Regions from separate parts of the Pseudomonas sp. NFACC46-3 genome, predicted to be linked through region 2. Evidence: predicted binding sites of a transcription regulator. Region 2 holds the regulator's gene; each other region holds the start of a gene.

Region 1 (2,271 bases), on a different contig from region 2:
ACGTACAACACCCAGTATTGCCCTTTCGCCACGCCCGGCACGATCCGCGAAAACCAGTTGTCGAACTCGACCCAGAGCTTGTCGGTCTTGCCCGGCACCTGCGGCGTGGCGGTGCCCCTGGCTTCTTCCCACTGCCAGTCCGAGGTCAGGCAGCGATTGAGCACGCCCACGTTGCCGTCTGGCTTGAGGGTGTAGTGAGCTTCCGATTGCGCGCAATTGCGCTGGAAATACATGGGCAGGCGGGCCAACTCATACCAGGTGCCTTGGTAGCGCTTGAGATTGACGCTGTTGACCGTCTTGGGTGCCAGCGGATCTTCGCCAGAAGTGGCACAGCCAGCCAAAATCAGGCCAGCCAAAAGCACAAAAACTAACCGCATCATTATTTTTCTCCCGCGGGCACTGTGGCCAGCATGGTTAGTTCGTCAGTTCTACTTCTGGCGCCGAAGTAGAACTGACGAACTAACCATACTGGCCACCTTCCCCGGTTTACTTCAGGCCTTGGCCGGAAAACATCAACACTTTGTCACCGGCGTACTGCACGCTGATAAAGCTTTTCTGGTCGCCCCAGGTGCAACTGGACATGCCGAGCGCGCCCGAGCAATCGGTCGGTTTCCCCAGTAACGTTTCGACTTCGGACTTGGGCATGCCAGCCGACAGCTTCGAATAGTTTTCCTGGTTGACCTTGCTGCATGCAGTCAATACGACACACACAAACAACAAGGCGATAGATCGCAGCGACATGGTGTACTCCTGGAACGGAAGGGGGGTGGCAGGTGCCAACCAGAAGCTTAGAAGAGAAAACCCCTATCTGGTTCCCCGACACCCCCGGTATTTATTGGGTCTGGCCTGGTGTTTCATCGGTGAAACACTCACTTTGTGACAGCGTCGTGCATTTCGTCGGAATTGAACCGCTATCGGCTGATGGGGCGCTCTGGCACGCCGATAAAAAGAAACAGCGCAAAGGAACGCGTTATGGCAAATTGACAGCCCGTCCTGACCCGTCCCTCCGCGGTAGTGTTATTAATGACCAGAAACATGAAATTCAGCCATAAAATCCTATTGGCTGCCGCCCTCGTGGTGGCCGTTGCATTCGCCTGTTTCATCCTGTTCAACGACTATCGTCAACGCCAGAGCTTGAACGCCAGCACCGAAACCTCCATGCAGGAACTCGGCAGCCTGACCAGTCGCAATATCCAGACGTGGGTCGAGGGCCGCATCCAGCTGCTGCAATCGCTGGCCCAGCAGATTGCCGTGGACGGCAGCAGTGCCGACAGCCTCAAGCGCGCCGTGGGCTTGCCGGCCTACACCAGCAATTTCCAGCTCAGTTATTTTGGTGGCACCGACGGCGTGATGTTCTCGGTACCGGCCGGCAATCGCGCTGCCGATTACGACCCGCGCGCCCGTGGCTGGTACAAGGCCGCCAACAGCGCGCAGCAAACCATCGTCACCGAACCCTACATCGCCGCCTCGTCGGGCAAGCTGGTGATCACCGTCGCCACCCCGGTGCAGCACCAGAACCAGATGATCGGCGTGGCCGGTGCGGACATCGACCTGTCCAGCGTCAGCGCCATCATCAATTCGCTGAACTTCGGCGGCCACGGCCACGCGTTCATCGTCAGTGCCGACGGCAAGATCCTGATCCACCCCGACAGCAAGCGCGTGCTCAAGACCCTGGCCGAGGCCTACCCTAACGGCGCGCCTCAAATCAGCCCGGGCGTGAAAGAAGTCGACCTCGACGGCAAGACCCAATTCATCTCCTTCACCCACGTCAACGGCGTGCCGGGAGCCGACTGGTACGTGGCGCTGGTGCTCGACAAGGACACCGCGCTGGCGATGCTCAGTGAGTTCCGCACTTCGGCGCTGATCGCCATGGTCATCGCGGTGGTGTTCATCATCGCCCTGCTTGGCATGTTGATCCGCGTGCTGATGCAACCGCTGCTGACCATGGGCCGCGCCATGCACGACATCGCCGAAGGCGAAGGCGACCTGACTCGGCGCCTGGTCATCCACGGCCACGACGAATTCGGCGCGCTGGGGACGTCGTTCAACCGCTTTGTCGAACGCATTCATACCTCGATCCGTGAAGTGGCCTCGGCCACCGGCCAGGTCAACGAAGTCGCCCTGCGCGTGGTCAGCGCGTCCAACTCGTCGATGTTCAACTCCGACCAGCAGGCTTCACGCACCAGCAGCGTAGCCGCGGCCATCAACCAGCTCGGTGCCGCCGCCCAGGAGATCGCCCAGAACGCCGCCCTCGCCTCGCAGCATTCCAGC
Region 2 (2,271 bases):
GACGGGTCATGCTGCTGGACGCCGACCTGGGCCTGGCGAACGTCGACGTGTTGTTGGGGCTTACACCCAAACGCACGCTGGCGGACGTGATTGAAGGGCGCTGTGAGCTGCGTGACGTATTGTTGCAGGGGCCGGGCGGGATTCGCATCGTGCCGGCTGCCTCAGGCACCCAGAGCATGGTTCACCTGACCCCGGCCCAGCACGCGGGCCTGATCCAGGCTTTCAGCGACATCGGCGACAACCTCGATGTGCTGGTGATCGACACCGCAGCCGGTATCGGTGACTCGGTCGTCAGTTTTGTCCGCGCGGCCCAGGAAGTGCTGCTGGTGGTCTGCGACGAACCGACGTCCATCACCGACGCCTATGCCCTGATCAAGTTGCTTAACCGCGACTATGGCATGAACCGCTTCCGCGTCCTGGCCAACATGGCCCAGAGCCCGCAGGAAGGACGCAACCTGTTCGCCAAGTTGACAAAGGTCACGGATCGTTTCCTGGACGTCGCCCTACAATACGTCGGCGCAGTGCCTTACGACGAAAGCGTACGCAAGGCCGTCCAGAAGCAACGTGCCGTTTATGAAGCCTTTCCACGTTCCAAATGCGCGCTGGCGTTCAAGGCAATCGCCCAGAAGGTCGATACCTGGCCACTGCCGGCCAACCCTCGCGGGCATCTGGAATTTTTCGTCGAGCGTCTTGTGCAACAAACAGCAGGGCCCGTGCTATGACAGCCAGCGGTTACAACCATCTCTACAAAAAATCGGCACGGGACGCCCAATACGAATTGATCGAGCGTTACGCGCCACTGGTCAAGCGTATCGCCTATCACTTGCTGGCGCGGTTGCCGGCCAGTGTCCAGGTCGAGGACTTGATCCAGGCGGGCATGATCGGCCTGCTCGAAGTGTCGAACAAATACGACGCGAGCAAGGGCGCGAGTTTCGAGACGTATGCCGGTATTCGCATTCGCGGTGCGATGCTCGATGAAGTCCGCAAGGGCGATTGGGCGCCGCGTTCGGTACACCGCAATACCCGCATGGTCAGTGATGCAATTCGGGCAATTGAAGCTAAAACCGGGCGTGACGCTAAAGATCACGAGGTTGCGGCCGAACTCCAGTTGAGTCTCGACGATTATTACGGGATTTTGAACGATACCTTGGGCAGTCGCCTGTTCAGTTTCGACGACCTGTTGCAGGACGGCGAGCATGAAGGGCTGCACGAGGATAATGCAAGTGCTCACATGGAGCCGTCGCGTGACCTGGAAGATGAACGTTTCCAGAGCGCGCTGGCGGATGCGATTGCCAATCTGCCGGAGCGTGAGCGGCTGGTCTTGGCGCTGTACTACGACGAAGAGCTGAACCTCAAGGAAATCGGTGAGGTCCTGGGGGTCAGCGAATCGCGGGTCAGCCAGTTACACAGCCAGTGCGCGGCCCGTTTGCGGGGGCGTTTGGGGGAGTGGCGAGCGCGTTGACAGGCAGTGTGGGGACACTGCGAACGAGGCTGGCCTGGCAGGTGCTGTACCAGTCTCCATCCGTTGTGCTCCAGACCGTTGTCGAGTGTTGTGCCGGATTGATTGAAATGGCGCGTCCAGGTGCTGGGCGCGTTTAAGACTGCTTGGAGGTCGAATTGGACAAGAACATGAAAATCCTCATCGTTGATGACTTCTCAACGATGCGGCGGATCATAAAAAACCTGTTGCGTGACCTTGGGTTCACCAACACGGCCGAAGCAGATGACGGGACCACTGCGCTCCCGATGTTGCACAGTGGCAACTTCGATTTCCTGGTCACCGACTGGAACATGCCGGGCATGACCGGTATCGACCTGTTGCGCCAGGTGCGTGCCGACGAAAAACTCAAGCATCTGCCGGTGCTGATGGTCACTGCCGAAGCCAAGCGCGAGCAGATCATCGAAGCGGCCCAGGCCGGTGTAAACGGCTATGTGGTCAAACCCTTCACGGCCCAGGCGTTGAAAGAGAAGATCGAAAAAATCTTCGAACGCATCGGTTAACGGCGCCACGGGGGAGCTATGGATAACGAATCTTCAATGGGCGATTTCGAATCGACCCTGAAAAAACATGCCCGCGAACTGGTCGACAGCCTTGAAAAAGGTCGCTTTGGCGATGCGGTTCAAATGATCCATGAGCTCAACCAGACCCGTGACCGCGGTCTGTATCAGGAGGTGGGCAAGCTCACGCGTGAATTGCACAGCGCGATTGTCAATTTCCAGATCGACCCGAATATGCCGCAGGCCGAGGAAGTCTCGCAGATCACCGACGCC
Region 3 (2,271 bases), on a different contig from region 2:
CGGAGTTGAAACCGCCGGTTTCTACGTCGACGACGACCGGCAGGTAGCCACGGAACCGAGCTGCCATGGGGTGACGGGCGCCGCCCGAACCACCGTTGCCGTCCAGTTCGTCGTCGAAATGATCTTCACTCACGCGTTTTCCTCCAGCAGGCGCCAGCGCAGTTTTTCACCGGCGCGCAGCGGGATGACAGCCAGATCGCCGAAAGGCAGGCTGGCGGGGGCGGTCCACTCATCGCGAACCAGGGTAATACGATCGGTGTTCACCGGCAGGCCATAGAAACGTGGGCCATGCAGGCTGGCGAAGCCTTCGAGCTTGTCCAGCGCGTTGCGCTGTTCGAAGGCTTCGGCGTACATCTCGATGGCGGCATAGGCGGTGTAGCAACCGGCGCAACCGCAGGCCGCTTCCTTGGCATGCTGGGCGTGGGGTGCCGAGTCGGTGCCGAGGAAAAACTTGGCGCTGCCGCTGGTGGCGGCGTCCAGCAAGGCTTCCTGGTGGGTATTGCGCTTGAGGATCGGCAGGCAATAGAAGTGCGGCCGGATCCCGCCCACCAGCATGTGGTTGCGGTTGTACAGCAGGTGATGGGCGGTAATGGTCGCGCCGACGTTGGCCGGGGCCTCGTTGACGAACTGCACGGCATCGCCGGTGGTGATGTGTTCGAACACTACCTTGAGGGTCGGGAAGCGCTCCACGACGCGGCGCATGTGCTCGTCGATGAAGATTTTCTCGCGGTCGAACACGTCGACGTCGCCCCGGGTGACTTCACCATGGATCAACAATGGCATACCGACTTCGGCCATCGCCTCCAGCGCCGGGAAGATCTTGTCGATGCTGGTGACGCCGGAATCGGAGTTGGTGGTCGCGCCGGCCGGGTACAGCTTGGCGGCATGGACGAAGCCGCTGGCCTTGGCCTCGCGGATTTCTTCGGGCTGGGTGCGGTCGGTGAGATAAAGCACCATCAACGGTTCGAAGCGGCTGCCAGCCGGGCGTGCGGCGAGGATGCGCTGGCGATAGCCGTCGGCTTCGGCGGCATTGCGCACTGGCGGAACCAGGTTAGGCATGATGATTGCGCGCCCGAAGGTGCGCGCGACATCGGCGACGGTATGGGTCAACACAGCACCATCGCGAAGATGAATATGCCAGTCGTCGGGACGCAGCAGGGTCAGGCGGTCGGACATTGGGGGGCTTCCAGGCGGGTCAAACTGTGGGAATGCTACCGGAAAAGACCGATTCAGGCACCCGCTATCAAGTTCTGGCGCAACTTACCGATAGCTCCTACAGGTGTGCCACGAATCCGTTCAGTGCCCCGGACAGGCGTCATGCCCTCGGCATGCGTCGATCTTTGTATAAAAGTCAGTGGAGCCTCCCGTGCGCCAGCGTTATCTAGCCTTGCTCAGTGTGTTTGCCAGCCTTCCTGCCATGGCGCTCACTTTCCAGACCCGTCTGGAGAGCATTGAGTGGACGGTCGAAGGCGACAAGTTCGAGTGCCGGCTGAGCCAGCCGATCACTGATTTTGGCAGTGGCGAATTCGTGCGCCGGGCGGGTGAGCAGGCCACCTTCAGGCTCAAGGCCTATAATCCGATGCTCGGCGGCGGTTCCGCGACCTTGCTGGCGGCGGCCGCACCATGGCAACCGGGGCGAGGCGATATCAACCTGGGCTCGGTCAGCATTGGCAGTGGCGATGTGTTGTTCAACAGCTCGCAGGTCCAGGCCGGTCGCTTGATCAGCGGCCTGATGGACGGTCGCAGCCCTGTGGTACGGCGCAATACCGAGGACGGTCGAGTGTCGGAAGTCCGGTTGCTGCCGGTGCGTTTCAACAAAGCCTTCAGCGACTATCAGAGCTGCGTGGCCAAGTTGCTGCCGAAGAATTTCGAACAGGTGAAGCAGACCCAGATCGGCTTCCCTGGCGAGGAAGTCGAGCTCGATGCGCGGGCCAAGGCCCAGTTGCAGGTGATGCTCGACTTCATCAAGGCCGACCCGAGCGTCAATCATGTCGAACTCGATGGTCACTCCGACAACAGTGGCAATCGCCTGACCAACCGTGAACTGTCGCGCCGTCGGGCCCTGGCGGTCCAGGATTTCTTCAAGGCCAATGGCTTCCAGGAATCGCAGATCACCCTGCGTTTCCACGGCGAGCGTTATCCCCTGGTGCCCAATACCAACGCCGCCAACCGGGCCAAGAATCGTCGCGTGGTCGTGCGCCTGGAGCGTGTGGCGCCGACCGAAGCACCGGCCCCGCAGCCGACAACCCCGGCGCCAGCCCCAGCAGCAGC

The links. Region 2 encodes FliA, which starts transcription of late flagellar genes. Its sites were predicted from a motif close to CTAAAGTTTNNNNNNNNNNNGCCGNTAA; they were not measured.
Region 1: the regulator FliA is predicted to act here: its motif matches at 919-946, upstream of BM300_RS12440 (methyl-accepting chemotaxis protein).
Region 3: the regulator FliA is predicted to act here: its motif matches at 1,243-1,270, upstream of BM300_RS06475 (flagellar protein MotY).

The regions. Positions count from the first base shown of each region.
Region 1 is NZ_FOTH01000010.1:3,212-5,482, forward strand. It holds gene BM300_RS12430 (lipocalin family protein) at 1-380, opposite strand, end outside; gene BM300_RS12435 (hypothetical protein) at 487-741, opposite strand; gene BM300_RS12440 (methyl-accepting chemotaxis protein) at 1,024-2,271, shown strand, end outside.
Region 2 is NZ_FOTH01000030.1:50,819-53,089, forward strand. It holds gene fleN (flagellar synthesis regulator FleN) at 1-722, shown strand, start outside; gene fliA (RNA polymerase sigma factor FliA) at 719-1,462, shown strand; gene BM300_RS24015 (chemotaxis response regulator CheY) at 1,630-2,001, shown strand; gene BM300_RS24020 (protein phosphatase CheZ) at 2,020-2,271, shown strand, end outside.
Region 3 is NZ_FOTH01000003.1:205,669-207,939, reverse strand. It holds gene rnt (ribonuclease T) at 1-133, opposite strand, end outside; gene pyrC (dihydroorotase) at 130-1,176, opposite strand; gene BM300_RS06475 (flagellar protein MotY) at 1,367-2,271, shown strand, end outside.